Regions from separate parts of the Rahnella aceris genome, predicted to be linked through region 2. Evidence: predicted binding sites of a transcription regulator. Region 2 holds the regulator's gene; the other holds the start of a gene.

Region 1 (16,223 bases), on a different contig from region 2:
GGCATGAATGCTGCGATCCGTGGCGTTGTCCGCGCCGCTTTATCTGCAGATTTGGAAGTCTACGGTATTGAAGATGGCTACCTCGGCATGTATGAAAACCGCATGCGCAAACTGGATCGCTACAGCGTCTCCGATATGATCAACCGTGGCGGTACTTTCCTGGGTTCAGCACGTTTCCCGGAATTCCGTGATCCAGAAATGCGTAAAGTTGCGCTGCAGAATATGAAAGACCGTGGTATCGATGGCCTTGTGGTTATCGGCGGTGACGGTTCATATGCCGGTGCAGACCTGCTGACCAAAGAAGGTGGCATCCGTTGCATCGGCCTGCCAGGCACAATCGATAACGACGTTGCGGGCACTGACTACACTATCGGTTTCTTCACGGCGCTGGGCACAGTGGTTGAAGCCATTGACCGTTTACGTGATACCTCCTCTTCACACCAGCGTATCTCTATTGTTGAGGTGATGGGCCGTTATTGCGGTGATTTGACCTTAGCAGCAGCGATTGCCGGGGGTTGCGAATTTATCGCTATCCCTGAAGTTGAATTCAAACGTGATGATCTGGTTGCTGAAATCAAAGCCGGTATCGCGAAAGGCAAAAAACATGCCATCGTTGCCATCACCGAGAAGTTAGATGACATTGAAGAACTGGCTAAATACATCGAGAAAGAAACCTGTCGTGAAACGCGTGGCACGGTATTAGGTCATATTCAGCGTGGCGGCGCACCTGTCGCTTATGACCGTATCCTGGCTTCCCGCATGGGTGCGTATGCTGTTGACCTGTTGCTGGAAGAAGATCGTGACTATTCTCAGGGCGGTTTCTGCGTGGGTGTTGAAAACGAGAAAATGGTTCACGAACTCATCTCGATTTGTATCGCGCCAGAGAACAAGAAAAGCAAATTTAAAGAAGACTGGTACGACACGGCGAAAAAACTTTTCTGATTCAGCTTATTGCGTGTTTAAAAGAACCTCCTTTGCGGGAGGTTTTTTTTCGCCACTCTTTTTGTTTATTCCATAAAGTAATAGAAAAAAACCTTTTATTCTTTATGTGTTTCGTTTTTATCTGGCACGCTCTCTTTAACGAACAAATAAATGAAATCCATAGAAACTATTTCGGGAGAGTACGATGCGTAAATGGGCTGCAGGTTTGGGATTGCTGTTGGTGGCAACCGGAGCAATTGCCAAAGATATTCAGATTCTGAACGTGTCATACGATCCAACCCGCGAATTCTATGAACAATATAACAAGGCATTCAGTAAATACTGGCAGGGCAAAACCGGTGATACCGTCACCGTACGCCAGTCGCATGGTGGCTCAGGCAAACAGGCTACGTCAGTAATTAATGGCATTGAAGCGGATGTGGTAACACTGGCGCTGGCTTATGACGTTGATGCTATTGCAGAACGCGGCCGTATCGATAAAAACTGGATCACCCGCCTGCCGGACAACTCTGCGCCTTACACGTCCACCATTGTGTTCCTGGTGCGCAAAGGCAACCCGAAACAAATTCATGACTGGAATGATTTGATCAAACCGGGTGTATCGGTGATTACGCCGAACCCTAAAACGTCTGGCGGCGCACGCTGGAACTATCTGGCAGCCTGGGGTTACGCGTTGCATCACAACAACAATGACAAAGCGAAGGCTCAGGATTTCGTGAAAGCATTGTATAAAAACGTCGAAGTGCTGGACTCCGGTGCACGTGGCGCAACGAATACTTTCGTTGAACGTGGTATCGGTGATGTGCTGATTGCCTGGGAAAACGAAGCGTTGCTGGCAACAAAAGAAGTCGGCAAAGATAAGTTCGAAATCGTCACGCCAAGCGAATCGATTCTGGCGGAGCCAACGGTTTCTGTGGTTGATAAAGTCGTGGATAAGCGTGATACCCGTACAGTGGCGGATGCTTACCTGAAATACCTGTACTCGCCGGAAGGCCAGACTATCGCGGCAGAAAATTATTACCGTCCGCGTGATCCGGAAGTGGAGAAGAAATTCGCGGCTGAATTCCCGAAACTGAAACTGTTCACCATTGATCAGGTTGCAGGTACCTGGGCTGAGGCGCAGAAAGACCATTTTGCGACAGACGGAATTTTCGACCAAATCTCCAGGCGTTAATCGCCATGTTACAGGCAATAAAAAACCCCGGCATGCCGGGGTTTTTTATTGCGCAGAAGAAACAGGCTTACGCTTGTTTAGCTTCAGCAGCGGCTTTCACGATCACAGCGAAAGCGTCTGCTTTCAGTGATGCGCCGCCAACCAGTGCGCCATCGATGTCTGGCTGGGTGAACAGTTCAGCAGCATTTGCAGCGTTAACAGAACCGCCGTACTGGATGATAACTTGTTCAGCAACCGCAGCATCTTGTTTCGCGATGTGGTCACGGATGAATTTGTGAACAGCCTGAGCCTGAGCCGGGGTGGCAGATTTGCCGGTACCGATCGCCCAAACAGGTTCGTAAGCGATGACTGCGCCTTCGAATGCTTTCGCACCCAGAGTGCTCAGAACCGCGTCCAGTTGTTTAGCGCAAACGACTTCAGTTTTGCCTGCTTCGTTTTCTGCTTCGGTTTCACCGATGCACAGAACAGGAGTCAGACCCGCTTCTTTCAACACGCCGAATTTTTTCGCGATGAACTCATCACTTTCTTTGTGGTAAGTGCGGCGTTCTGAGTGACCGATGATGATGTATTGCGCACCGATGTCTTTCAGCATGTCGGCAGAGATTTCACCGGTGAATGCGCCAGACAGGTTAGCATCAACGTTCTGAGCACCCAGCGCAATACGGCTGCCAGCCAGAGCGTGTTTAGCCTGTGACAGGTAAACTTCTGGTGGAGCAATTGCAACGCCACAACCTACAACTGTGCTCAGTTCAGTACGCAGAGCAGCAATCAGTTCGTTAACCATGTGGGTGCTGCCGTTAAGCTTCCAGTTACCCATCACTAATGGATGTCGCATGTTTTTTCCTCCAAAAGGGGACGCGAGTGTCGATTAAAATTTCTGCCAAATAAGCAGATTACCTGTGCAACAGTATAGAGATCATTGGTCATAAAGGCTTTGCTTTTTGTCATTAAAAACCGTCATCTCACGGCTCAGCAAGCGCCAGCTTGACCGGCTCAACGGCGAATGTCAGTCCTTTTTCGCCATTGTCTGAAATGACAAAACGCACCGCGCCTACCTCCTGCTTATAAAACTGCTGACCTTTTCCTTTTTCGATCAGAGAAGCGACTCTTGCCACGCTTTGCTCGGTGGATAATGTGGCGTCGAACTGACGCATCAGGTTAGCCATATAGCTTATCGCCAGCGTGCGTGCGGCCTTTTCTTCAGCCCCCTGAATCGGCAGATAGGTGATTTGCAGCGTTTTGATTTTACCGGTGCCTTTTTCCAGTGCGGTCGAGGCATACAGGTTTTCATTAATCTTGCTGGCAGCGCGGGTCAGGGAACTGTTTGGAGATTTATCACTGATCGACCGGAACTCGCCAATCTGCTGGGTCGGATTGGCTTCATTGTATTTGGCGCGAAAATTGATCAGCGTCGTTTCAAAGGTGGGTGCGCCAGCAAGCAGGTAAGGGGCTTTTGGCATCTCCTCTGCGCCAGAGTGATCGACCGGCGGATCGGCGAGTGCACTATTCTGGCAAGCGAGCATAAGCAGCGCGGGCAGCGCCAGTCGTAATAAGGATTGAGCAACAGTCATAGGGCGTTTCTTATTTTGTTTCAACAGTCCGATTAAAGCGGGGAACGGGGGGTAATGTCAAAAGGAGTGCGTAAAGATTCTCGTCATCGCTGCCCGTGAGTTACACTCCGCCTGTTTTAATATTTTACTCCCCTTGTACTTTACGGAACGGACTGCCAATGACGTTACAGCATGCACTGTTTTCTTTTAACGGCCGCCTGGGCCGCCGCGATTTCTGGCTCTGGATGGTTAGCTGGTTGATTCTGATGGTGGTTGATTTCTTTTTTGCCGCACAGGAATGGATTACCTATCAGTCCGCCGGATTCGCGCTGGTGGTTTTACTGTGGCCGACTGCCGCAGTGTTGGTGAAAAGATTGCATGACCGCAATAAATCGGCCTGGTGGGCGCTGCTGTTTGTGCTGGCGTGGATGCTGGTGGCGGGTAACTGGGCAGCGGCGATGCCGCAGACGTGGAGCTGGGTTCTGGGCCGGCTCGCGCCATCAGTGATTTTCATCATGTTGCTGATCGACTGCGGCGGTTTTACCGGCACACCGGGCGCAAATCGCTTTGGCCCGGAACCGGACGACGTTAAATTCCGCTAGTTTCGCGGTAACAGACTTACCAGTAATGCTCGCTGGTCATATGGCCAGGCTTACGTTTGAGATGTTTGCGCATACCCCGCGTGTCTTTCAGTACTTGCTGGGTATCGCGAACCATCTGCGGATTGCCGCACAACATCACGTGGCTGTCCTCTGCCAGCATCTTAAGGCCGACAGCCGCTTCCAGTGCACCACTTTCAATCAGCGCAGGCACGCGACCGGTCAGCGAACCGGAAATCTCCTCGCGACTGACCACGGTCTGGATATGGAGTTTGCCCTCATAACGGCGTTGCAGTTGCTGCATTAATGGCAGATAGCTGAGATCTGCTGCAAAGCGTGCCGCGTGAACCAGAACAATATTCTTGAACCGCTCCAGTCCGATACCTTCCTGCAAAATAGACAGATACGGCCCGATAGCGGTACCGGTTGCCAGCATCCACAGGGTCGCGCATTCAGGCACTTCTTCAACCACGAAAAATCCGGCGGCTTCTTTGGTGATGTTGATTTCGTCACCGGGCTGCATCACGTGAAGCCGCGGGCTGAGTTTTCCTTCCGGCACATTCACCAGATAAAACTCCAGTTCGCCGCTGGAGGGTGGGTTTACATAGGAATACGCGCGCTGCACCCGCTCGCCGTCAATATCCAGCGAAAGTTTGGCGAACTGGCCAGCGGTAAAAGGATCGATGGGCGCATTGACCGTGATGCTGAACAAATTGTCTGTCCAGTGCTCAACTTTTTTGACTTTTCCTGTCACCCAATCAGCCATAAAAAACTCCCGTGGTTTCTGATTTCTTCATGTAGTGAGAAATATGAATTGCAAAATTATGTCCTGATTTTATTTCAAATTTTCCGAATCCCGTATCGGTTAAATGTTATCAGCCTGTTCATCACCCGTTAGCCAATATCGATTTTCGTACACCCTGCGTTACACATGTGGTTCCCGCTGCTGCCAGTACAGGTTGAGAAGAGTTTCCTACAACACTCGCTTATTCATATTAATTTGTTAACTTATGCGCCGCTGTAGTCTGGCTGAATTTACTGGTTATTTGTTCTGCACTTTTCCAATCTTATTTGATAATGAACTGAAAAATGAAAAATCTGGAAAATATCCACCTGCTTATCATGCTCATTTTGCTGGTGGCTGTCGGGCAAATGGCACAAACCATTTATGTGCCGAATATCGCGGACATGGCCACCAGTCTGGCCGTGAAACCGGGCGCGGTACAGCGGGTGATGGCAGCCTATCTGCTGACATACGGCGGCTCGCAACTGGTTTACGGCCCGCTTTCCGATAATATTGGCCGTAAACCGGTGATCCTCACCGGCCTGATGATTTTCCTGATTGGTGCGGCGGGCGCGATGATGTCAACGAGCCTGAATATGCTGATCGCCTTTGCAGCCATTCAGGGGTTGGGCACCGGTGTGGCGGGCGTAATGGCGAGAACCATGCCGCGTGATCTCTACAGTGGCGGCGCGTTGCGCCATGCCAACAGCCTGCTGAACATGGGCATTCTGATCAGCCCGCTGCTGGCGCCGGTGATTGGTGGCGCACTGTCAGCGTGGTTAGGCTGGCGGGCCAGTTTTGGTTTCCTGCTGATTCTGTGCGCCGGTGTGGCGTTTTCGATGTACCGCTGGTTGCCGGAAACTCGTCCGGAATTCACTGCCGACCATCCGCCGCGCAACATGCTGGGCAGCCTGCGTTTATTGCTGGCCGACGCCAATTTCAGCCGCTATCTGGTGATGCTGGTCGGTGCACTGGCCGGTGTGGCGGTGTTTGAAGCCAGTTGCGGTGTGCTGATGGGCGGTGTCCTCGGGCTGAGCGGTGTGATGGTCAGCGTACTGTTTATCCTGCCGATCCCTGCTGCCTTCTTTGGTGCCTGGTATGCCGGGCGGGCGGAGAAAAGTTTCCAGCAACTGATGTGGCATTCGGTCATCAGTTGTCTGCTGGCCGGTCTGGCGATGTGGATCCCTGGCTGGCTGGGTATCATGAATATCTGGACGCTGGTGGTGCCGGCTTCGCTGTTTTTCTTTGGCGCTGGCATGTTGTTCCCGCTGGCGACCACCGGTGCAATGGAGCCTTTCCCGTATCTGGCGGGCGCGGCCGGTGCGCTGGTTGGCGGATTGCAGAATATGGGGTCAGGGCTGGTAGCATGGATGTCGGCGATGTTGCCGCAAACCGGTCAGTTCAGCCTCGGGTTACTGATGTTTACGATGGCATTGCTGATTTTACTGTGCTGGTGGCCGATGTCGAACCGTAGCCAGCATGAAGGACATACTGCCTGATGGTGCAAAAGCAGGGCGCTGATGGCCCTGCTTTTTGATGACCGGAAGGAAGTTGATCAGATAATAAATTCGTGCAGCGCAGCGTCTTTTCGGTCGAGGTAATGGGTCGAGCGGATACGGCGGATGGTGCGGGATTTTCCGCGGATCAGCAGCGTCTCGGTGGTCGCCATGTTTCCCTGACGGCTGATGCCTTCCAGCAGGTCGCCTTTGGTAATACCGGTCGCGGAGAAAATCACGTTATCGTTACGCGCCATATCATCCAGCAGCAGCACTTTACCGGCCTCGATCCCCATCGCTTTACAGCGCGCCAGCTCTTCTTCGCCGATACGACGGTTTTCCGGTGTATCGCCTTTCACATCATGACGCGCCAGCAAACGGCCCTGCATATCGCCATCCAGCGCACGGATCACCGCAGCGGAAATCACGCCTTCCGGCGCACCGCCGATGCCATACAGCACATCCACTTCACTTTCCGGCATGCAGGTCAGGATTGTCGCCGCCACATCGCCGTCCGGGAATGCGAACACACGCACGCCTGACGCCAGCATTTCGCGGATGGCGTCGTCGTGACGGGGTTTTGCCAGAACAGCGACGGTCAGTTCGGTCAGCGGTTTATCCAGCGCTTTAGCAATATTGGCCAGATTCTCTGCCAGCGTCAGTTCGAGATTAATTGCGCCTTTTGCGCCCGGCCCGACGGCGATCTTTTCCATGTACATGTCGGGTGCATTGAGGAACGAACCTTTGTCGCCAACTGCCAGCACAGCCAGTGCATTGGACTGGCCCATGGCGGTCATGCGTGTACCTTCAATGGGATCGACCGCGATATCCACCGCGTCGCCGTTGCCGGTACCGACTTTTTCACCGATATACAGCATCGGCGCTTCATCAATTTCCCCTTCGCCAATCACGATAGTACCGTCGATATCGACTTTATTGAGCATGATGCGCATGGACTGAACGGCAGCGTTATCGGCAAGGTTTTTATCGCCACGACCCAGCCATTTGTAACCGGCGAGCGCGGCAGCTTCGGTCACGCGGGAGAACTCGATTGCTAATTCACGTTTCATTGGAAAGCCTGTAGAAAGAAAAAAAGAGGTCGGTGAGGCGAGGCTCATCTGTGGCGCAGATTTTAGCACAACGGGAAAGGTGCATAAAAAAACTCCCCGGATGGGGAGTTTCAGAAAGGGGTGTTGGCGATAATATCTGGCGATTACTCGTCGTGATCTTCCCACGAACGAACGCGTGCCACCGCTTTTTGCCAGCCTTTATAGCGGACATTACGTTCCGTCGTTTCAATGCTTGGGCGGAATTCACGTTCGATGGTCGCTTTGCTGCGCACTTCTTCCAGGTCGTTCCAGAAGCCGACGGCCAGACCTGCCAGGAAAGCAGAACCCAGCGCGGTGACTTCCAGCACCTCAGGGCGCTCAACGCGGGTGCCAAGAATGTCTGACTGGAATTGCATCAGGAAGTTGTTGGCCACCGCACCGCCGTCCACACGCAGTGCCTGCAGACGAGCGCCCGAGTCTGCCTGCATGGCATCCAGTACGTCGCGGGTCTGGTAAGCGATAGATTCCAGCGTCGCGCGGATGATGTGGTTGCTGTTCGCACCACGGCTCAGACCGAAGATTGCGCCGCGGGCATACGGATCCCAGTAAGGGGCGCCGAGGCCGGTAAAGGCGGGCACTACGTAAACGCCGTTCGTGTCTTTCACTTTCATGGCGAAATATTCGGAGTCAGTTGCGTCGCTGATCAGTTTCAGTTCGTCACGCAGCCACTGAATGGACGCACCGCCGACAAACACGGCCCCTTCCAGCGCGTAGTTCACTTCGCCGCGCGGGCCGCAGGCGATGGTGGTCAGCAGGCCATTTTTAGAGGCGACCGCTTCAGTACCGGTATTCATCAGCAGGAAGCAACCAGTGCCGTAGGTGTTTTTCGCCATACCAGGTTGTACACACAGCTGACCATAGAGCGCCGCCTGCTGGTCACCTGCGATGCCAGCGATAGGAATACGCGTACCGCCTTTACCACCAATGTTGGTCTGGCCGTAAATCTCAGAAGAAGAGCGAACTTCCGGCAGCATTTCACGCGGAATATCCAGCACTTCCAGCATGCGCTCATCCCATTGCAGATCATGGATGTTGAACAGCATGGTACGCGAAGCGTTGGTGTAATCCGTCACGTGAACACGTCCCTGCGTCATTTTCCAGACCAACCAGGTGTCGACGGTGCCGAACAGCAGTTCGCCGCGTTTAGCGCGTTCGCGAGAACCTTCAACGTTGTCGAGGATCCACTTCAGTTTGGTGCCGGAGAAGTAAGGGTCGATAACCAGGCCGGTGTTATGGCGAATGTATTCTTCCAGACCGTCTTTTTTCAGTTTTTCGCAGATGTCAGCAGTTCGGCGACATTGCCAGACAATCGCGTTATAGATTGGCTTGCCAGTTTCTTTTTCCCACACGATGGTGGTTTCGCGCTGGTTGGTGATACCGATACCGGCAATCTGATCGGAGTTAATGTCGGCTTTCGCCAGTACTTCCACCAGCACCGAGCTTTGCGATGACCAGATTTCCATCGGGTCGTGCTCAACCCAGCCTGACTTAGGGTAGATCTGGGTGAATTCGCGTTGTGACACGCTGACGATATTGGCATCGTGATCCAGCACTACCGCGCGTGAACTGGTTGTACCCTGGTCGAGTGCAACAATGTATTTTTTTTCGTGAGTCGTATCTGCTGACATAATATTCATCCTGCGAATGAGTAAGCTGTGGAACAGTTTAGCCGATCAGGCCTTACGCTGTTTGGATGGCTGAGGTGCTTTTTCTTCTGCCGGCTCATTAATCTGATTTGGCAAATGGCGGCCGATCAGCGCTTTATACGCGATGGCACCCAGAGAAGCACCGAGCAGCGGGCCAAAAATCGGCACCAGGAAATAAGGAATATCGCGCGCGCCGGTGAAGGCAACCTTGCCCCAGCCAGCGAAGTAGGCGAAGACTTTCGGACCAAAGTCACGTGCCGGGTTCAGGGCGAATCCGGTCAGTGGCCCCATGGAGGCACCGATAACCGCGATCAGGATACCGATCAGCAATGGCGCCAGCGGACCACGTGGAATGCCGTTGCCGTCATCGGTCAGTCCGAGGATCAGCGCCATCAGAATGGCCGTAATCACCGTTTCTACCAGAAACGCCTGCAATACGCTGATGTGCGGGTTTGGATAGGTAGAGAAAATACCGGCCAGATCCAGACTTTCGACGCTGCCGCGCACCATGTTGTGGCTTTGCTCAAAATCGAAGAACAGGTTGTAGTAAAGGCCGTAGACCAGTGCGGCGGCGCAGAAAGCTCCCGCGACTTGCGCAATGATGTAAGGCAGAACTTTGCGTCCTTCAAAGTTTGCAAACAAACAAAGTGCGACGGTCACCGCCGGATTCAGGTGTGCGCCGGAGATGGCGGCAGTCAGGTAGATGGCCATTGCCACACCCAGACCCCAGATAATACTGATTTCCCACTGGCCAAAGGTTGCCCCGGCAAGTTTCATTGCTGCGACACAGCCCGCACCAAAGAAAATGATAAGCCCGGTACCCAGAAACTCAGCGATGCACTGACCTTTTAATGTGGAACTCATGGTTTGGCTCATAGTTTGATCCTGCTAAGGATGATGTTAATGGTTAGTTATAATTTTTCTGTTATGTCGTTTGTGAACGTAATCGGATTTTGGCGTTCATCATTAAATGAGAACGTAATGTGAATTTATCGTTAACGAGCATAAACGAGAAATAGCGAAATCAAATTTTGTGTGTCGCGTCATAAAAATGAGCGATTTCGCGTATTGCTGGAACTTGATGCAGCGCAAAAAGTCCATGATTTAACATTTTCAGCCGCCATTTGTGACAAACGAACATCAACATGCCTTCCCGCGCAGCGGCTAAGGTTATTCGGCATTAAACAGTATTTCTGGTGTGTGACGCTGCTTTTTAAGCATTTCCTGATACCCGGCGCTGTTAAATTGCAACAGACTGCGTGGATAAAGGGGTTGCGGGTAGACAGAACAAAGCTGGCTACATACAATCACCCGTTAAGACACACGCTGGTTTTGCGCAATTCTCTGATGAATTCGTTATAAAAATCGACGGAGTGCAGGAATTTTTGAGCCGTGTCCGGACGATGCGGCAGAACATAAGATGTGCGCCTTGCGAACATAAGGGGACCGAAAAATGTCATTTGAAGTATTTGAGAAATTAGAAGCTAAAGTTCAGCAAGCGATTGATACCATTACTCTGTTGCAGATGGAAATCGAAGAACTGAAAGAGCAGAACAACACCCTGTCTCAGGAAGTTCAGCAAGCCAGCGGCAACCATGAGTCTCTGGTGCGTGAAAATGCGCAGCTGAAAGAAGAACAACACGTATGGCAGGATCGTCTGCGTGCATTGTTAGGAAAAATGGAAGAAGTTTAATTACTTCATATTCCAAATAAAAAAGGACGCCAAGGCGTCCTTTTTTATTGTGCTCAGAAGGAAATCACTCAATATCGAGCGGGTCTTCGGACAGCACGATACCGGTATTATCGGCATAAAGATGGTCGCCGGAGAAGAAGGTGACGCCGCCGAAATTGACACGAATGTCGCTTTCGCCAATCCCTTCACTGCCTGCGCCAGCCGGGATAGCCGCCATCGCCTGGATACCCAGATCCAGCTCTTCGAGATCATCAACCTGACGGACTGCACCGTAAATCACGATGCCTTCCCATTCGTTTTGCAATGCAAGGCGTGCCAGTCCGGCATCCAGCAGTGCGCGACGAACAGAACCGCCACCATCGATCACTAATACACGGCCACGGCCATTTTCTTCCAGCAGGTCATAAAGCAAGCCATTATCTTCGAAGCATTTCACGGTGGTGATTTGCCCGCCAAATGAAGTACGGCCGCCAAAGTTGGAGAACAAGGGTTCAACGACATTCACTTCTTCATGGTAGATGTCGCAAAGTTCGGAAGTATCGTATTTCATAGGATTTCATCTGGTTGCTGCATGAGTGTTCAGTATATCCCTTTCCGGCGGATGTTGGCAAAATCATCAATTGTTAAATGTGAAAAGCGACCTGATAAACGCACATCAGGCCAACTTTACTCAATTGAGCAACAGACCCACTGCAAACAAGACGTTAGTCAGCAACGCGGTTTTTACCATATGTTCCAGCAACGGGCGGACTTCAGTGGATGTTGTCGATTTCATCACCCGTATCAGATGTTTTGCCAGCATTGGGATCGCCAGGATAAACAGCCAGCCGGTCCAGTGAGGCAGGTGCAGGGCGGAGAAAATCACCAGACACAGCACGGCGGCGGTCAGAATGATGGCGTGATAGCGTCGTGCGTTAACCGGCCCGAGGCGAACCGCCAGGGTATTCTTGCCGTTGGCGCTGTCGGTTTCGATATCGCGCAAATTATTGATATTGAGTACCGCAGTGGACAGCAAACCTGTCGCCGTCGCCGGAAGCATTACGATCCAGTCGAAATAGCCTGCCTGTAAATAAAACGTCCCTGCGACACTGATCCAGCCGAAGAAGATCAGCACGGAAATATCGCCAAGTCCCATGTAGCCATAAGGTCGTGTGCCGACGGTATAGGTAATGGCGGCGCCAATCGACAGCAAGCCGAGGATCAGAAACCCGACCACGTCACTAGGCTTATGACAGGCCACGGCAATAAGCGCAGTACCGCAGATAAGGGTCAGCGCGATGGTCAGGATAATCGCGCGCTTCATCTGCCCGGCGGTAATCAGGCCCTTTTGCATGCCGCGTAAGGGCCCGACGCGTTCCGGCGTGTCACTGCCTTTCTCGGCATCGCCATAGTCATTCGCCAGATTTGACAAAATTTGCAAACAGCCCGCAGTCAGCAGCGCCAGTAGTGCAATGAGCGGATGGAAAACGCCTTGCAGGCTGGCAATGGCAGAACCCATAACGATAGAAGCAAACGCCAGTGGCAAGGTTTTCGGGCGCAGGCTTTCGAGCCAGGCGCGGGCGGGGGTTGTCGGAGTGAAAGGCGTGATTGTGCTCATAGGTGATTTCTCAGGTGAAGAATCAGTCCGAAATCTAAAAAAATCAGGGAGGCAAACGCCTCCCTGAAGATCACTTTCGGAACGTATGAGCAAATTATAAGATAAAACGGCTCAGATCTTCATCAGCTACCAGCTGGTCAAGGTGGCTTCTAACATAATCTGCATCAATGTTTATGGAGATACCGTTGCTTTCGCTGGCATCGTAAGAGATATCTTCCATCAGACGCTCCAGAACGGTATGCAGACGACGCGCACCTATGTTCTCGGTGGTTTCGTTCACCTGCCATGCGGCTTCCGCAATACGGCGGATACCGTCAGCGGTGAAATCAATGGTTACGCCTTCGGTCGCCATCAATGCTTTGTACTGATGAGTCAGCGAAGCACTTGGCTCGGTCAGTATGCGTTCGAAGTCTTCAGTCGACAGCGCCTGCAGTTCCACACGAATAGGCAGACGACCCTGCAACTCAGGGATCAGGTCTGACGGGCTGGCCGTCTGGAATGCGCCGGAAGCGATAAACAGAATGTGATCGGTTTTCACCATGCCGTGCTTGGTAGACACCGTACAGCCTTCCACCAGAGGCAGCAGGTCACGCTGAACACCTTCGCGGGAGACGTCTGGACCTGAACTCTGGCCGCCACGTTTACAGATTTTGTCGATCTCATCGATAAACACGATGCCGTGTTGCTCAACGGCCTCGATTGCCTGTTCTTTCAGATCTTCCGGGTTCACCAGTTTCGCGGCTTCTTCTTCGATCAGCAGCTTCAGCGCTTCTTTGATTTTCAGTTTGCGCGGTTTCTGTTTCTGAGCACCCATGCTCTGGAACATCGACTGCAACTGATTGGTCATTTCTTCCATACCCGGAGGGGACATGATTTCCACGCCCATCGGGCCGGATGCCAGGCTGATTTCAATCTCTTTGTCGTCGAGCTGGCCTTCACGTAGTTTTTTGCGGAAGTTCTGGCGTGCAGCAGAAGGTTCCTGCGCTTCGTCAGGTTGTCCCCAGTTGTTTTTCGCTGGCGGGATCAGCACATCCAGAATACGTTCTTCGGCCAGTTCTTCAGCACGATAACGGTTTTTCTCAATAGATTGCAGGCGCACCATTTTTACGGCGGAATCGGTCAGGTCGCGGATAATGGAATCCACTTCTTTACCGACGTAACCGACTTCCGTGAATTTAGTCGCTTCTACTTTGATGAACGGCGCGTTAGCCAGCTTCGCCAGACGGCGGGCAATTTCGGTTTTACCGACACCGGTCGGACCGATCATCAGAATATTTTTCGGGGTGACTTCGTGGCGCAGCGCTTCATCAAGCTGCATCCGGCGCCAGCGGTTACGCAAAGCAATAGCCACGGCGCGTTTCGCTTTATCCTGGCCAATGATGTAACTGTCTAACTCGCTGACGATCTCGCGCGGGGTCATCTCAGACATAATTTTCGATCCTTACGCTTTAGAAGACAATTCTTCGATAGTGTGGAATTGGTTGGTGTAGATGCAGATGTCACCGGCGATGCTCAGCGATTTTTCGACGATGTCGCGCGCTTCAAGCTCGGAGTTTTCCAGCAACGCGCGTGCAGCAGCCTGGGCATACGGGCCACCGGAACCAATGGCAATCAGATCGTTTTCAGGCTGGATAACGTCACCGTTACCGCTGATGATAAGCGAGGCGTTTTCATCGGCCACGGCCAGAAGGGCTTCCAGACGGCGTAACATACGGTCGGTACGCCAGTCTTTTGCCAGTTCAACGGCGGCTTTCACCAGATGACCCTGGTGCATTTCCAGTTTGCGTTCGAACAGCTCAAACAGCGTGAAGGCATCAGCCGTGCCGCCAGCAAAGCCCGCGATCACTTTGTCGTTATACAGGCGACGTACTTTTTTGACGTTGCCCTTCATGACGGTATTTCCCAATGTGGCCTGGCCATCACCACCGATAACGACCTTGCCGTTGCGGCGTACACTTACAATTGTTGTCACGAGCGGTTCCTCGTTGCAGACGGAAAAGATCCCCGCAGGTTTGCGGGACACTGAACGTGTCTCACAAACTTACGGGGCATATTGAAAGTATAGATTGGGGAAGGATTACGGGTTTTCAACCCCCGGTTGCGACGGGAATGCAACCGGAGATGCCAGCGCCTTTGAGGCGCGATAGTGTGCTGTCAGCACCAGAACGGCTGTTGTACGGGCCGATGACGACGCGACTCCAGCCACCGCCGGTGGTGATCCGGCCTTCAAAACCTTCGAATGCCAGCTTGGCGCGCTGGGATTCCGCCTGCTCAGATCCTTTGAACGAACCGCACTGAACCACAAAGCGCTGGGTTTTTTCCTGTGCTTTCGGTTTTTCCGGCTCAGCCTGGGTAATGGTGGCTGGCTGTTGCGGTTTCGGTGCTTCTTTCACCGGCTCTTTCACTTGCGGCTTCGGTTTTGGCTGAACGGGTTGCGTTTGCACCTGGGCCTGAGGCGCACGTACCGGCTGCGTTTGCGGCGTATACGTTGGCTGTGGCTGAACCTGACGCGGCTGAGTTACCGGCTGCTGCTGCGCGTACGTCGGCTGCTGTTGCTGAACCTGACGCTGAGTATGCGCTGGTGCCTGCGTGGCCTGATTCGGGTCGTTATACGGCACTTCAGACAACTGTGTTGGTGTCTGGCGCATATCGGCCTGCATCTGTTCGAGAAGCTGGCGCTGTTCAGGCGTCAGTTGTGTTTTGGATTCGACCTGTCCGCCCGCCGTCGGTTCTGTCGGCGTGGTGACGCCCATCTGGCGGTTTTCCAGTTCTTTAATGTAGCGCCAGCGTTCTTCTGGCTTAGGTGGCAATCCATTACCCGGACGGACAGCGTGCGTCGGCAACACTGTCGCTTCTTCATGTTTATTGTGCGCAATAAAATAGAGGCCACCGACAAACACCACCAGTACCGCAACGGCTAACACCACCATGGTTTTGGAGATCGTTGTGGAACTGCGTTTTTTACTCCGGCTGGTACTTTTCCGCCGCGCTCCTGAGCGCCCACGGCTTACATAGTCTCTTTGTGCCACTATCGTTTCGCTGTGTCGTGATGAATGAAGAAGTGCGTCATGTTACTCAACCCTGAACATTTACTGAAATTAAAACTGTTGAACAGCATAAAATCGGACTCACGCTTTTGGGGCCGCAGTGCTTTCCCGCACCACCAGCTCGCTATCAAGCAGCAGCGAACCGTTTTGTACCGGATTTCCCTGTAACTGCTCAAGTAATAATAACATGGCCTGACGGCCAAGCTGGAATCTCGGCTGCGCAACGGTCGTCAGCGGAGGATCGGTATACTGGCTGGCCTTGATGTCATCGAAACCGACAACCGACAAATCCTGCGGAATGCGCAGACCCATTTTTTTCGCCTGGAACATGGCACCAATCGCCATCACATCGTTGTGGCAGAAAATCGCCGTCGGCGGCACGGGCAGGGCCATCAACTCGGTGACGGCTTGCGCCCCCGATTCATAGCTGAAATCACCATGAATGGTCAGCTTGCTCTCGACGCTCAGTCCGTTGCGGCGCAGCGCCTGCACATAACCTTGTGAACGGTACTGGCACAATGGCATATGCTTTGGCCCGGCGATGCAGGCAATACGCTGATGCCCCAGCTTGAGAAGATAATGCACA
Region 2 (16,223 bases):
CAGAAAGCTCTGCTGAACGCATTCGCGCTTTGCGTGAGAAAGAAAAAATCAGTCAGGGCGTACTGGCAAGACTCATCAATATGTCCGCCAACAGCATTCAAAAATGGGAGCGGGATGAAACCAAACCCACCGGAGCGGCGCTGATCTTACTGATGCTAATTGAAGAAAAAGGTTTACAGATCATCTGCTAAAAGAAGCCACAGCTTGTTGCTGTGGCTTGATTTTTATCCCTTTACGCCGCTTTGGCTGGCCTGTTCCTGAGGAACAATCAACTTCGGCGCCAGCATAAACATAAACCGGGTACCGACGCCGACTTCACTCATGACTTCAAGTTTCGTGTGGTGATGGCTGAGCGCATGTTTGACGATTGCCAGTCCCAGTCCGCTGCCGCCGGTCTGACGTGAACGGGCTTTATCGACGCGGTAGAAACGTTCGGTCAGGCGCGGCAGGTGCTGCGGCGCAATGCCCGGTCCGTTGTCGCTGATCTGGAACTGTGCGCCATGCGGCGTTTGTTGCCAGCTGACTTCAATCCGTGTCCCCGCTGGCGTGTGGTTAACCGCGTTATACACCAGGTTCGACACCGCGCTGCGCAGTTGATCTTCATTACCAAAGACCTTCAGCTTGTCGTTTACGCGAAACACCACTTCATGCCTGCCGTTGCTTAACGTTTGCACTTCACGTTCGAGCATGCCGAGCATCACCGGAATATCGACTTTCTCGTGCAAATCAATATTCGCTGAGGCTTCGATTTTCGACAGCGTCAGCAGCTGCTTCACCAGCCCGTCCATGCGCCGCGTCTGTTCCTGCATGGTATCCAGCGCTTTAGTGCGGAAAGGCTCTTCCAGCTTGGCGTCTTCCATCATTTCCAGATACCCCTGCAATACCGTCAATGGGGTTCTCAGTTCATGACTGACGTTAGCGAAGAAGTTACGCCGTGCGCCTTCAAGCTGACGCATCTGGGTCACGTCGCGTGCCACCATCAGCAGTTGTCCTTCGGAATAAGGCATGACGCGAAATTCGACATAATGCTCATTATTGAGTTGTAAATTCAGCGCCCGGCTGAAATCGCGGGTCTGGATCCACAGCCGGAATTCCGGATAACGCAGCAGGTTGAAGATATGTTGCCCGTTATCTTCCGGCCAGCGGAAACCGAGCAAATCCTGCGCCAGTCCGTTACACCAGAAAATATTGCCATCTTCAGTGGTCAGCACCACGGCATCCGGCAGCGATTCGGCACCGCTGCGAAAACGTTTGATGAGCTGACCTAATTCCCGACGGCGACGCCGGTTGCGTATCTGCATCTGGTTCAGCCCGTAAAACAGCGGCTCCCAGCTCCAGCGCCCATTCGGTGGCGTAATGCTGCGGTCGAGCCACAGCCAGTGAGAGAGTTTAAGCTGGTTGTAATAATTCCAGCCCAGTGCCGCCATCAGCGACACCAGGAGGAGCCAGCCGAAATGGCCGACGAAGATACCGAGAATTAACGCTGGCAGGCAAAAGAGAAACAATTCACCCGCCAGTCGTTTCCATGACAAACGTTCTAGCACACAGATTCTCCGCTGTGAGGGCTCAATAACGCGTTGAAAAACGGTATCCGGTACCACGAACAGTCTGGATCATTCTGTCATGTCCACTGGTTTCCAGCGCCTTACGTAAACGACGAATATGCACGTCAACCGTGCGATCTTCCACATAAACGTTAGTGCCCCAGACGTTATTGAGCAACTGTTCGCGGCTGTATACACGTTCGGAATGGGTCATAAAGAAGTGTAATAACTTAAATTCGGTCGGCCCCATATCGAGCGCCTGCTCGTTGGCCATTACCCGGTGAGACGACGGATCCAGGCTTAAACCCTGCATGTCGATCACTTCTTCCACCGCCATTGGCGAGATGCGACGCATCACGGCTTTAATGCGGGCAACCAGTTCTTTCGGAGAAAACGGTTTGGTGATGTAATCATCGGCACCCACTTCAAGGCCGCGCACCCGATCTTCTTCTTCACCGCGTGCGGTCAGCATCATCACCGGAATTTCGCGGGTCAGTGCCTCACGTTTAAGATGCTTAATAAACTGAATACCGGAACCGCCAGGTAACATCCAGTCAAGCAGGATCAGTTCAGGGTAAGGTTCAACAAGCTGCCCAATCGCTGAATCAAAATCCTCAGCTTCTACGGCCTGATAGCCATTTTGTTCCAGTACAAAACACACCATTTCACGGATTGGAGCTTCGTCTTCAACCACCAATATACGTCTAGCCATCGTAGGTCCTGCCAATAGGTTAGCGATCTTTTATTTGATTGCGGGCGCCATTATGCGTCAGTTTTGTGACAGATTTATGAATGAAAAGAATGGTTCATTACAGTCAACTATGACAGATAATTTCCGGCCATCTTGCTGAAATTGGTCTGATTTATCGGGGACAGCTTCCCCTGCCGACGTTTATACTTTACCCCATTGTCGTCATCCAGGGTTCATACGGGAGTCTCATGCGCCTGATCCACACGTCAGACTGGCATCTCGGCCAGTACTTTTTCACTAAAAGCCGTGCAGCCGAACATCAGGCATTTTTGCACTGGCTGACCGGTCAGGTGCAGCAACATCAGGTCGATGCCGTGATTGTCGCGGGCGATATTTTCGACACGGGTTCCCCACCCAGTTATGCCCGCGAATTGTATAACCGCTTCGTGGTGGAATTACAGCAAACCGGCTGCCAGCTGGTGGTGCTGGCTGGTAACCACGATTCTGTCGCCACGCTCAATGAATCGCGCGAGCTCCTTTCCTGCCTGAATACGCGGGTGATTGCCACCGTCGGTGAAAACCTTTCTGAACAGATTTTAGTGCTCAGTCAGCGTGACGGGAAACCCGGCGCGATACTGTGCGCTATCCCGTTTTTACGCCCGCGTGATCTGCTCGCCAGCCAGGCGGGACAGTCCGGCAGCGACAAGCAACTGGCATTGCAGGAAGCCATCGCCGCGCATTATGACGCGCTCTGGCAGGCTGCGCAGGCCAGACGTGACGAACTGGGCATGCCGCTGCCTATTATTGCGACCGGCCATCTGACGACTGTCGGTGTCAGTACCTCTGATTCCGTGCGCGACATCTATATAGGTACGCTCGATGCGTTTCCGGCGCAGGCCTTTCCGCCGGTCGATTATGTGGCACTGGGTCATATTCACCGTGCACAATGCGTCGCCAAAACCGAACATATCCGTTACAGCGGCTCGCCGATTGCCCTGAGTTTTGACGAACTGAGCAAAGCTAAAAGTGTGTACTTACTTGATTTTGATGGTGCGACGCTCAACGCCATCGACACACTGGAAATCCCGGTTTTCCAGCCGATGCAGATAATCAAAGGCTCGCTGGTGGAGATTGAACACCAACTGGCACAGTTCGAAGGCGGTGATCCGGCCAAACCGGTGTGGCTCGATATTGAAGTCTCCACCCAGGATTATCTCAGCGACATCCAGCGACGCATTCAGGCGCTGACGGAAGATCTGCCGGTAGAAGTCGTGCTGTTACGCCGCAGCAAAGAACAGCGCATCAACAGTATTGAGCAGCAGGAAAAAGAAACCCTCAGCGAACTGAGCGTCAGCGACGTGTTTGAACGACGACTGGCGCTGGAACCGGCCCCTGACGAGCCGCGTCAGGCTCGGATGCGCACGTTGTTTGCGCAGGTGGTTGAACAGGTTACCAACGGTCAGAACGCGGAGGACAGCGCACAATGAAAATTCTCAGCCTGCGTTTAAAAAACCTGAACTCGCTGGAAGGCGAATGGAAAATTGATTTCACCGCCGAGCCGTTTGCCAGCAACGGATTATTCGCCATCACCGGTCCGACCGGTGCGGGGAAAACCACCCTGCTCGATGCCATTTGTCTGGCGCTTTATCATCAGACGCCACGGCTGAACATTACACCAAGCCAGAATGAACTGATGACCCGCCACACCGCAGAATCGCTGGCCGAGGTGGAGTTTGAAGTCAAAGGTGTGGGTTACCGCGCTTTCTGGAGCCAGCGCCGCGCCAAAAATTCCCCTGACGGCAATCTGCAGGCACCGAAAGTCGAGCTGGCGTTACTGGCCGACGGCAAAATTCTGGCGGATAAAGTGCGCGATAAACTCGATGCCATCGCCACACTGACCGGGCTGGATTTCGGCCGTTTCACCAAATCCATGATGCTTTCACAGGGGCAGTTCGCCGCGTTTCTGAATGCCGATGCCAACGACCGCGCCGAATTGCTGGAAGAACTGACCGGCACCGAGATTTACGGTCTGCTTTCTCAACGCGTGTTTGAGCAACATAAAGAAGCGCGCATTGCGCTGGACGGTCTGCATCAGCGCATGGCCGGAATCGAACTGCTCAGCGAAGAACAGCGCCAGACGCTGGAAGCACAACGTGCTGAACTGAACACGCAGGAAATCAGCCTCAGTCAGCAGGCGCAGCAGCGCCAGCAGGATCTGAACTGGCTGCAACAGTGGCAGCAGGTGCAGCAAAAACAGCAGCAGTCTCAGCAACAACTGACCGCCGCAGAGCAGGAAAATCTGGCCGCCGCGCCGCAGTTACAGCAACTGGCGCGCAGCGAACCGGCAGAAAAACTGCGTCCGTTACTCAATGATCGCCAGCGCTGTCAGGATGACGCGCAGCGCCTTCAGCAATTACTGATACAACTGACGCAGCAGCAGGAGCAGCAGATTGCACAGATGACGCCGCTGAGTCTGGCGGTGGAACAGGCGCACACTGCACGGCAGAAACAGGCGGAAGAACAGCGTCAGATGCAGACGCTGATCGAAGAAAAAATCCTGCCACTGGATAGCGAAATCGCGCAATGGCGCAAATCGCTGGTGGAAACACAACAGGCGGTCAGCGAGTCGCAGAAACAGGCTGGTGAACATAGCGCGACGCTGCAGCAAATCACGGCGGAACGTCAGAAACTGGATGAGGAAAGCCGCCAGCATCACACCCGTCAGGCCGCGCTGACTGAAGCCCTTAACGTTGCACAACAACGTCAGGCTGAACTGGAAAAACAGTACCCGCAGGTAGTGTTACAGAAACGTCAAACCGAACTCATGCAGCTCCGGCCGGTGCGGCAGCAGCTGTTTTCACTCTCGCAAATCTTCCCGCAACTGAACCAGCGCGTGCAGCAACAGCATAAAGATTTTGCGCAGTACCAGACGCTGCTGGCCGAAGAAGAACTGCGTCTGGGCGCGATCCGTCTGCAATGTCAGAAACAACTGGAACATCTGAACGACGTCAAGGCGCTGCATAAACAGGAAATGCTGATCGTCAGTCTTGAAGCCGAACGCGCGAATTTGCAAAGCGGCAAAGCCTGTCCGCTGTGCGGCTCGACATCACATCCGGCGATTGAACATTATCAGGAGGTTAAACCTTCTGAAACCGCGCAGCGCGTCGAGAAAATGCAACTGGAATTCGATGCAGCAAAAGCCAGCGGTATCGAACTGGCGGCGAAAATTAAAGGCCTGAAAGAGCAACAAACACGGCTGCAAACTCAGCTTGAGCAGGATCAGCAACAACTGAATTCGCATACCCTGAACTGGCAACAACTCAGTGCGCCGCTGAATCTGACGTTTACGCTGCATGATACCGCCGACATCACGCAATGGCTGACCGCCCGCGATGAGGAAGAGCAGCAGTCGCAGGCGCGGCTGAGCCAGCACGAACAGCTGGCGCGGGCTCTGCAACAGGCCAAAGATGCTCTGAACGACGCACTGAATGCACAGCAGAAAGTGCAGCAGCAAAGTGCCTTGCTGACAGAGCGCGTTACCCGGCTGGAAGAGATGCAGGCAAAATCTCAGCAAGACCTCGTGCGGTTGCAAAAGCAACTGGCGGAAGGTGAAAAATCCCTTTCTGAGCTGAATGCCCGACGCCTCGAACTGTTCGGAGAGCGTCAGGTTGCTCAGGTTCGCGAGCACTTACATCAGCAACAACAGGCGACAGAACAAGCGCTGAGTGATGTCCAGACCGCGCTGCATAAGGCGCAGGAACAGCGCGACCAGTTGGCCGGTCAGTTGGCCAGTACGCAGCAGCAACAGTTACAGACCGCCGCACAACTGACGCTGGTGGAACAGGCGTGGCAGCAGGCATTGAGCGCCAGCGGATTTGCGGATGAAGCCGCAGTGAAACTGGCGCTGCTCGACGACGCGTTGCGCCAGCAGCTTCAGCAACGCAAAGAACATCTGCAACAACAACTGGCACAGGCGCAGGCATTACTGGCGGATGCCCGTCAGCAGCTCGAAAAACATCAGCTTGCCCGTCCTGCACATCTCAGTGAAACCGACAGTGATCTTAACGCCCTGACGGTGCAACAGGCGGAGCTGGCACAACAACTGAAAGTCCTGCAACAACGTCTGGGCGAAGTGAAAAATCAGCTGGAAAGCGACAAGCAACGCCACCATGGTCAGCAGACGCTGATTGCACAGATTGCGCAGGCGCAGCGGACCTGTGATGACTGGGGTTATCTCAACCAGATGATTGGCTCCAGCGACGGTGCGAAATTCCGTAAATTCGCGCAGGGTCTGACGCTCGATCATCTGGTGTATCTGGCCAACCGCCAGCTGGAAAAATTGCACGGACGTTATCTGTTGCAGCGCAAAACCAGCGATGCGCTGGAACTGCAAGTGGTCGATACCTGGCAGGCCGATGCCGTGCGCGATACCCGCACGCTATCCGGCGGCGAAAGCTTCCTGGTCAGCCTGGCACTGGCCCTGGCGCTGTCCGATCTGGTCAGCGATAAAACCCGTATCGACTCGCTGTTCCTCGACGAAGGTTTCGGTACGCTCGATGCCGACACGCTGGATACCGCGCTGGATGCGCTCGACAGCCTGAATGCCTCGGGTAAAACCATCGGCGTGATCAGCCATGTCGAAGCAATGAAAGACCGCATTCCGGTACAAATCAAAGTCACCAAAGTGAACGGTCTGGGCGTCAGCCGCCTGAGCAGTGAATTTAAAGTCTGATCCCTCGCCACTGCCGGGCAGGTTGCTAGATAAATTGCTAGCTGCATGCCCTGCGGTGGATCCTTTTTGTGAAAGCGTGCACAAAAATCGCACCAGTTCAGTGCGCGCTTTTTCCTCAACCTGCTGAATTTACGTTTATTCCCGCTGCCGGAACGAACTGGCACGCCCTGTGCTTAACGTTATGTATACAAGTTGCAGTACAAGTTGCAACGTCCTCATAACCGCTTAGGGAACCGCCAATGAAAAACATCAAACCTGAAGTTGATAAAAAACGTCGCCAGCTGATGAAATGGCTCGCCATTACCGGCGGAGTGTCCACCCTTGGCGGAATGATCCCGACGTCAGTTTTTGCAGCCGACGACGATGAAATTCGTATTGGTTACTGGCCGATTGTCGGTGGTTTGCCGCTGTATGTGGCACTGGAACAGGGCTTTTTTAAACAAGCCGGGCTGAATGTGAAAGGCGTTAAATTCGCCAGTGCCCAGCAAATTGTCGAAGGGATGATCACCGGCAGGATCCACGGCTGCGCCAACGGCACGGCAACCGGCGCGCTGGGACTCGGGGCGATCACCTCACCGGGTCTGTTCAAAATTATCTGTTCTAACCCGTCAAACCATACGCTGGTGTTAGATGAATTTCTGGTGCCGCTCAACAGCCCGGCAAAAGCTATCAGTGACCTGAAAGGCAAGAAAATCGCCTGCGGTCCGGGGATCCAGAACGTCACGATGGCAAAAATTATTCTGGAGAAAAATGGCTTCACTAATCCGTCAGTCATTGAACTGCCGGTCGGACAACACGCGCCTGCTCTGGCCGCCGGGCAAATTGACGGCGTATATACGCTCGAACCGACCGGCACTGTCGGACGCATGAAAAACCTTTCGCGCACACTCGAAACCGGCGTTATTTCTAAATACGTGCTCGGCAACGCCGACGCCCCGTGGTTCGGCGGCGCAGCGGCACTGAACGCCAGTTTTATCGCCAGCAAGCCGGAAGAAACCAAAAAGTTTATTGCCGCTTATCAGAAAGCGGTGGAATTCATTGCGGCTCACCCTGATAAAGCGCGCGAAAACGTCGCCGGTTACACCAGCATTGAACCGGCGCTGGTCAAAGAAGTGCCGCTGCCGGGCTTCGTGATGTATCCCGATTTGAAAGGCGACAACCTGCAATGGTTCCAGAAGTTTTATGACGTCTTTACGGAAAGAAAAATCTTCAGCAAGCCGGTGGATGTCGCTTCGCTGATCTATCAGGGATAAGGAGAAACAGGATGACTTCACGCTGGTCTTCAAGGTTACTGCCGCTGGTCGGCCCGGTACTGCTGTTTTTATTCTGGCAACTGGCCGTCAGCGCAAAATGGCTGAATCCCGTGCTTCTGCCCTCGCCGGTCGAGACAATCGGCTACATGTTCCAGTCATTTTCCGACGCGTCCATGCGCACCGACATCGGCGCAACCCTTTACCGCACGCTGGTGTCTTTTGCCTTTGCCGCCGTAATTGGCGTGCCGCTGGGCGTAATTTTGGGCAGCAATGAAAAGGTTTACCGCAGCCTGGAATTTTTGATCGACTTCTTCCGCTCCACGCCGTCGTCTGCGCTGATCCCGCTGTTTATGCTGATTTTCGGGATTACTGACGCCAACAAAATCGCCATTGCTGCCTTTGCCGCCGTGCTGGTCATCCTGTTCAACAGCGCATACGGCGTGATGAATGCCAAAAAAACGCGCCTGATGGCCGCCAAAGTAATGGGAATTTCCCGCTGGCATATTTTCAAAGACATCATGCTGATGGAAAGCCTGGCACAAACCTTTGTCGGCCTGCGCACCGGCGTGTCGATCGCGCTGGTGATCGTGATCGTCGCCGAAATGTTTATCGGATCAGAAACCGGCCTCGGCCACCGGATCATCGATGCCCAGCAGGTGTTTAACATCAAAGATATGTACGCCTCGATCCTGATCACCGGCGCGCTGGGTTATCTGCTCAATCTGGCTTTTTTGCTGATCGAGAAAAAAACCGTCCACTGGAGTAGCAAAGCATGACGCACCCTCTCTCGCTGAACCCTGATTATAAAGGCCCGCAGTTGCCGCAATATGCCACGCGACCGGACACCCATGTGACGATCCGCGGGCTGAGCAAGGCGTTTGCCGGACAGCCGCTGTATACCGACCTGAATCTCGACTTACCGCGTGGAAAGATCGTGTCGATCTTCGGGCCGAACGGCTGCGGTAAATCGACCTTAATGAACATGATCGCCGGGCTGATCCCGGTAGATAAAGGCGACATTCTGTTCGACGGCAAAACGCTGGCGCAAACCACCATCGGCTATGTGTTTCAAAACTACCGCGACGCGCTGTTTCCGTGGATGAGCGCCCGCGCCAACATCGCCTATCCGCTGATACGCCACGGCATGAGCAAAGCGGATGTGAATGCGCGGGTCGAAGAACTGACGCAGATGTTTGATATCCGTTTCGACCTGAAACGCTATCCGTATGAGCTTTCCGGCGGACAACAGCAAACCGTGTGCATCATGCGGGCGCTGGCGACGCGTCCGGAAGTGATGTTCCTCGATGAGCCTTTCTCGGCGCTGGATTTCGAGATGACGCTGTTTATCCGCGATAAATTACAGGAAGTGCAACTGGCGACCGGCGTCACTATGCTGATTGTTTCGCATGACCTGGAAGATGCGGTATTTCTGGCGGATGAGATTTTACTGCTGACGCGACGGCCGACGCAGATTGCGGAAATCGTGCCGTTCGACCTGCCGCGCCCGCGAGGGTCGGAAATCATGAGCCACCCGGAATTTATCCGCGTGAAGGCGCACACGCTGGAAGTCTTTAAACGGGAGATGGCGCTTTAGCTGGCGGCAGTCTGCCGCCACTGACGCGGGCTGACGCCAAACCAGCGGCGGAAAGCCCGCGAAAAGGCACTGACTTCGGAATACCCTAGCAGCAACGCCATTTCGGAAATCGGCAGTTGTTGCTGTTGCAGATAATGCGTCGCCAGTTCGCAACGGACGTTATCCACCAGTTGGGTAAACGTCAGGTTCTGTTCGCGCAGGCGGCGTTGCAGCGAACTCGGCGACATACCCATTTTTTCGGCCACTTCATCAAGCACCGGCTCGCCGCGTAATAACGCCTGACGTACCCGCGATCGCACGTTGTCGGTGACCGACTGCTGCGACGGCGCATCCGCATTCAGACGGCGGATCGCATCCTGCATGACCAGCAACAGCGTCTGATCCCGTTCCGGCATCGCCCGCTGTAAATCGCGTTTGACGATCAGCAGGGAATTGTACGGCTGATCGAAATACACCGGCGCATCAAATACTTTGCAGTGTTCATGCCATTGCTGCGGACGCGGATGCTCAAAATGCACCTCACGCGGCGCCCAGTTTTTCCCCAGCCCGTGACGCAATAAATTGAGGATCATCCCCAGCGTCAGTTCCGCATCCTGCCGTCTGCACAGAATGCTGCCGTGCCGCACCTGATAATCGAACCGGTAATGATCCCCCTTATCCACCAGCCGCGTCAGCGTATTGTGCTGATGAAAGGGAAAGGCATTCACTACGTTTTGCAGCGCGGTTTCTGCCGAAGAAGAACATAAACCGATGTAGCCAATCAGCCCTAATGACTGCGGTTTGAACTGTTTCCCGTAATGCAAACCGAAGTTATCACAACCTGACTGCGCCGCCGCTTCTTCCAGAACCTGACAGTAATTAGTCAGCCCGAGACTCAGCGTAGGTTGTTGCAGCAATTCAGGATTGATGTGGCAGATGCCTAGCACACGATCGACATCTGCCCCTTTGGCCTGAATAAAATCGCTCAGGCCGCTGGCGGCTGCGGCCAGCACCCCCCGGTGGCTGTCATTGCTGCGCGTCAGCGCGTTCAGCGCATTGCTGAAACCGGCTCCGGAAGCCGTAGAAGAAAGGCCTGTCTGCATCGTCTTTTACTCCCTTTATGTCGGCAATAAAAAGTGTCGGTAATAAAAGAGAATTGCAAGTTCCGTACCAGCACCTTGCTTCACATCTCCGGGTGATAAACCAATGCAATACAATGAGATAAATTTTCGGCAGTTTTGCCAGCCGCGCCTGCGCCCTGCTACGGCGCCCGCTTTTCGTGCAGTTTCATCCGATCACAAAGGGATGATGTGCCTTCGCCAGATACTCACGGCACAGGCGCAGGCTCTCTTGTTCCCATTCATTGCCAAGGCTTTGCGCCATTTCCGTGGTGGCATGCGATCCGCGCCAGGCCAGCAACTGAATCCGCCGCTGAATAATCAGTGTCGGGATCACCGCCAGATCGGCATCGCTCACGTGACAAATACGTGCGTAACCTTCCAGCCAGTGGCGGACCCACGCCTGCGCCCGCGGATGATGTTCAACAAAACTGATCGCCGCCGCCGCATCATGCAGATACCAGCCCATACCGCAGTCATCAAAATCGATCACCCGGGTTTCACCTTTGTGCAACAGTAAATTCGTCAGGCGCAGATCGGCGTGGATCAGCCCGTAGCGCTGTGCACTCTTGCCGTAACTTTTCAGCACGCTGCCGGTGTGCGCCAGCGTCTCTTCAATCAGCGGGATCCCGGCCGCCGTCATGCCCGGCGCATCCTGCCAGCGGCCCCAGTGACCGTGCGGGCCGACCATGGTATCGCTGTCCCAGATAATACGGCGAAACCCGGCCGGATGCGGCCACTGACGGCTGTGCTGATGCAGGCGCGCAGTCACTTCCCCCAACTGAGCAAACGCCCGCGGATCCACATCCGTGGTTGGCATTTCGCCCTCAATCCAGCGAAAAATCACCACATTGCGGTTTTCAGTTTCGCTCACCGCGACAGTTTGCACAGCGGTACCATCCCGCCCTTTTACTGCCTCAGGCACCTGAATCTCGCTTTCACGCAGCGCATCCAGCCACGCCAGTTCACTCTCTATTTCATCCCGCTGGTGATAGCCACCCCGGTGAACACGCAGTGCATAACGTTCGCCGTCGGGGCAGCGCAGTAAAAAAGTGGCATTTTCCGACCGGCAGATCAGCGAAAGATGCCCTTGCAGATCAGGGGAATAGCGGCGCAATGCTTCTGTTGCCAGCAGATTCAGGCTGGTGTCATCGAGCATGTCAGATTGTTTTGCAGTCATCAGGTTCCACTCCGTACCGGTTAAATCAAATCGATATTGCGGATAGCCAGAATGGAAGGGGCGCGTTTTCGTCGCTTGACTCAGGAACAGCAAATGTTGACCGCAAAACACGCGTGACGCGCTGACGGCGAAAAGTTGACTGCAACGCACAGCAGTCAGCGCGCTGAGGTCAAGTTTTACCGCTTTCCCCGGCGCATTATCAAATCACCTTCCGCCGTCATGGCATTTTTTTGCACACCGGCAGTGACGTTGAAACCGCCTGTCAGGAGATGACTCTCATGTTGAAAACCAATGCGTTTGATGCCGCCAGCAGCGGCAATATTTCAGCCGACAATCTGGCGATGATAGAACGCCGCCGTCGTTTGCTGGGCCCGGCTTACCAGTTGTTCTACAAGAATCCAGTGCATCTGGTGCGCGGCGAAGGCGTGTGGGTGTATGACGCTGATGGCCGCCGTTATCTCGACGTCTACAACAACGTGCCTTCCGTTGGCCATTGCCATCCTCATGTGCTGGAAGCGCTGGTGCGTCAGGCATCCACGCTGAACACGCACACCCGTTATCTGCATGAAAATGTCCTGAACTTCGCCGAAAAACTGGTGGGCACCATGCCCGCTGAGCTGAGCCAGGTAATGTTCACCTGCACGGGCAGCGAATCTAACGATCTGGCGCTGCGTATCGCCGAAGATTTTACCGGCGGCACCGGCGTTATCGTCACCGAATTCAGTTATCACGGCATGACCAAAGCGATTGCCGGGCTATCGGCCTCGATGGGGCCATACGTTAAAGTGAACGGTGATGCGCGGGTGATTCCGGCACCGGTTCACCATCCGGCTAACCCGGCTGAAGTTGGCAAGCGCTTTGCCAACGACATCCGTGCCGCACTGGCGGATATGGATCGCCATGGCATCAAACCGGCGGCCCTGATGATCGACACCTTCTTCACCAGCGACGGCGGTTTCTTCGATCCGGCCGGTTTTCTGAAAGAAGCCATCGACGTTATTCACGAAGCCGGGGCGTTGTATATCGCCGACGAAGTCCAGCCGGGCTATGGCCGTTCCGGCGAACATATGTGGGGCTTCCAGCGCCACGGCGTGTTGCCAGATATCGTGACGCTCGGCAAACCGATGGGTAACGGACACCCGATGGCGGGCATCACTATTCAGCCGCACATCCTGGAACGCTTCGGCAGTGAATCGAGCTATTTCAATACCTTCGGCGGCAATACCGTGTCTTCTGCGGTCGGGCTGGCGGTGCTGGAAGTCATCGAGCAGGAAAATCTGATTGCCAGTGTCGGGCTGGCGGGTAAAGCCATTCTTGACGGCATCAACGCACTCTCTCAACGCTTCCCGGCGATTGGCAGCGTGCGTGGCGCAGGACTGTTCGTCAGCGTCGATTTCGTCAACGAAAACGGCGGGCCGGATTCCGTTACCGCGCTGGCGGTGGTCAACGCACTGCGCGAAGAAGGCGTGCTGATTGGCGCCTCCGGCCCGCATGCCAACATTTTGAAGATCCGCCCGCCGCTGGTCTTTACCGCAGAACACAGCCAGATCCTGGTCAATGCACTGGAAAACGTTCTGAGCAAGATGTTCTGACTGAAGCGGGTTACAAACGGAAAGGGCGCAAAATCTGCGCCCTTGAAGTTGATAAACGGATAATGGCTTACAACGCGAAACGTGATTGCGGCCAAAGCCAGGCAGCGCCGCGTACGCCGCTCGAATCACCGTGTACGGCTTTGAGGATCGGCGTTTCACATTCCCCGCCAAACACCCATTGTTTAATCAGCAGCGGCACCGTCTGATACAAACGATCCACGTTACTCATGCCGCCCCCAAAAACAATCACGTCCGGGTCGAGGATATTCACCACGTTCGCCAGCGCCTTGGCCAGACGACGCTCATAACGCCCGAGCGCCTGTTCTGCAGTTTCATCGCCCTGCTCCACCAGCGCAATAATCTCTGCGCCTTTGAGCCGCTGACCGGACAAACGAAAATAGTCTTCTGCAAAACCGGTGCCGGAAACAAAGGTCTCGACGCAGCCTGATTTCCCGCAGTAACACGGGACTTCACGGGCAAACTGCATTTCTTCTTCATCCTGCCACGGCAGCGGGTTATGCCCCCATTCCCCCGCATTGCCGTTGCCGCCCGCATGCGCCGCACCGTGAAGCGCCACACCGGAACCGCAACCGGTACCGATTATCACGGCAAATACGGTGTGACGGCCCGCGCCCGCGCCGTCAGTGGCTTCTGACACCGCCAGGCAATTGGCATCGTTGGCAATATGCACTTCGCGTTTTAACAGCAGCGCCAGATCCTCATCCAGCTGTTGTCCGTTCAGCCAGACCGAGTTGGAATTTTTCACCTTACCGGTAAATGGCGACAAGGTGCCGGGGATCCCCAGCCCCACGCTGCCACGTTGACCTGTGGCTTTTTCGGCGTCCAGCACCAGCCCTTCAATCGCTTTGAGCGTACGTTCGTAGTCATTTCTCGGCGTATCGACCCGTTTGCGAAACAGCTCTTTACCTTCATCAGATAACGCAATGACTTCTATTTTTGTGCCGCCTAAATCAATGCCAATTCGCACGTGTTGCTCTCCTTTTACACTTTGCAGGGTCAGTTTTTTTGAGTTTATTCAGTTTAGAAGCCAGACGCGACTGTCACCAGAATAAGCTGTTATGCAATGTTACAGGGTGCGGCGATTTCTTAACGACGGCTGACGCTCAATTGGTTATCATGCCGCCCTGCATTCATTTATTCAGCGTACCACGAGTGCGCCGGGACAGGGATAACGCCATGTTATGGTTTAAAAATTTGTTAGTTTACCGTTTGAGCCGTGAAGTTTCGTTATCTGCTGACGAAATGGAAAAACAGCTCAGTGCTTTCACCTTTACCCCGTGCGGCAGCCAGGACATGTCGAAAACCGGCTGGGTCTCACCGATGGGTTCCCACGGCGGCGACGCGCTGACGCATGTCAACGGTGGTCAGATCCTGATCTGCGCCCGTAAAGAAGAAAAAATCCTGCCTTCTCCGGTGATTAAACAGGAGTTACAGGCCAAAATTGAGCAGCTCGAAGGTGAACAACACCGCAAGCTGAAAAAGACTGAAAAAGATTCCCTGAAAGATGAAGTGCTGCACAGCCTGATGCCACGCGCCTTCAGCCGGTTCAGCCAGACATTCATGTGGATTGATACCGTTAACGGCCTGATCATGGTTGACGCCGCCAGCGCCAAGAAAGCCGAAGACATGCTGGCGCTGCTGCGTAAAAGCCTCGGTTCGCTGCCAGTGGTGCCGCTGACCATGGAAAGCCCGATCGAACTGACGCTGACCGAATGGGTGCGTTCCGGCGATACCCCCGCCGGTTTTACGCTGCAGGACGAAGCCGAGCTGAAAGCGATCCTGGAGGAAGGCGGCGTGATCCGCTGTAAGAAACAGGTGCTGGTCAGCGATGAAATCGCCACGCATATCGAGAACGGCAAACTGGTGACTAAGCTGGCGGTTGACTGGCAGGAACGTATCGCCGTGGTGCTGGCGGACGACGGCAGCATTAAGCGCCTGAAATTCAGCGACGTCATTCGTGATCAAAACGAAGATATCGACCGCGAAGACTTCGCTGGCCGTTTCGATGCAGATTTCGTGCTGATGACCGGTGAACTGGCAGCGCTGATCCAGAACCTGATCGAGGCATTAGGCGGCGAAGCGCAACGCTAAGACCGGATGCAAAACGTAAAAAAGGCGCTCATGAGCGCCTTTTCTGTGTCTGAAGAAGTTATTTAGTCAGATACTTACAGAGGTATGAGGTGGTTTCGCCGACCTGTAAGTTGAATTCACTTTTACCCGGAATGTAGAACGTCTCGCCTGGCTTAAATACCTGCCAGTCCGGCGATCCCGGGATCAACACTTTCAGTGAACCGCTGATCACCGTCATTTCTTCCGGCTTTGCGGTGCCGAAAGTATATTCACCGACGGCCATCACGCCAACACTGGCTGAACCCGTGCTTTCGCTGTCAAAACCAATCGACTTTACTTTCCCGTCAAAATACTCATTATTTTTCAACATAGATTGGCCCTTTGCGATAAATTTCAGAGCCTTCATATTAGGGGCAGAAAGCGCCTTCTGTCACTGATTATTACCGCTT

Evidence for each region. The regulator PhoB, encoded in region 2, activates phosphate uptake and scavenging genes when phosphate is short. The targets are predictions, from matches to a motif close to CTGTCATAAAACTGNCNNAT.
Region 1: a site for PhoB is predicted at 10,341-10,360, ahead of GW591_RS23430 (MIP/aquaporin family protein). Genes of this name have one in related genera too.

What each region holds. Positions count from the first base shown of each region.
Region 1 is NZ_JAADJV010000008.1:28,641-44,863, reverse strand. Features, by position in the region: gene pfkA (6-phosphofructokinase) at 1-942, shown strand, start outside; gene GW591_RS23470 (sulfate ABC transporter substrate-binding protein) at 1,127-2,116, shown strand; gene tpiA (triose-phosphate isomerase) at 2,184-2,951, opposite strand; gene GW591_RS23460 (DUF1454 family protein) at 3,079-3,687, opposite strand; gene GW591_RS23455 (DUF805 domain-containing protein) at 3,846-4,268, shown strand; gene fpr (ferredoxin--NADP(+) reductase) at 4,285-5,031, opposite strand; gene emrD (multidrug efflux MFS transporter EmrD) at 5,355-6,548, shown strand; gene glpX (class II fructose-bisphosphatase) at 6,605-7,615, opposite strand; gene glpK (glycerol kinase GlpK) at 7,759-9,282, opposite strand; gene GW591_RS23430 (MIP/aquaporin family protein) at 9,328-10,176, opposite strand; gene zapB (septal ring assembly protein ZapB) at 10,754-10,993, shown strand; gene rraA (ribonuclease E activity regulator RraA) at 11,058-11,543, opposite strand; gene GW591_RS23415 (1,4-dihydroxy-2-naphthoate polyprenyltransferase) at 11,664-12,590, opposite strand; gene hslU (HslU--HslV peptidase ATPase subunit) at 12,685-14,019, opposite strand; gene hslV (ATP-dependent protease subunit HslV) at 14,032-14,562, opposite strand; gene ftsN (cell division protein FtsN) at 14,678-15,619, opposite strand; gene cytR (DNA-binding transcriptional regulator CytR) at 15,719-16,223, opposite strand, start outside.
Region 2 is NZ_JAADJV010000001.1:2,590,434-2,606,656, forward strand. Features, by position in the region: gene GW591_RS11835 (helix-turn-helix domain-containing protein) at 1-191, shown strand, start outside; gene phoR (phosphate regulon sensor histidine kinase PhoR) at 225-1,544, opposite strand; gene phoB (phosphate response regulator transcription factor PhoB) at 1,567-2,256, opposite strand; gene sbcD (exonuclease subunit SbcD) at 2,484-3,722, shown strand; gene sbcC (exonuclease subunit SbcC) at 3,719-6,967, shown strand; gene GW591_RS11860 (ABC transporter substrate-binding protein) at 7,207-8,220, shown strand; gene GW591_RS11865 (ABC transporter permease) at 8,232-8,996, shown strand; gene GW591_RS11870 (ABC transporter ATP-binding protein) at 8,993-9,814, shown strand; gene qhpR (AraC-like transcriptional regulator QhpR) at 9,811-10,896, opposite strand; gene GW591_RS11880 (phosphotransferase enzyme family protein) at 11,081-12,091, opposite strand; gene GW591_RS11885 (aspartate aminotransferase family protein) at 12,370-13,683, shown strand; gene mak (fructokinase) at 13,751-14,671, opposite strand; gene rdgC (recombination-associated protein RdgC) at 14,881-15,795, shown strand; gene ppnP (pyrimidine/purine nucleoside phosphorylase) at 15,854-16,144, opposite strand.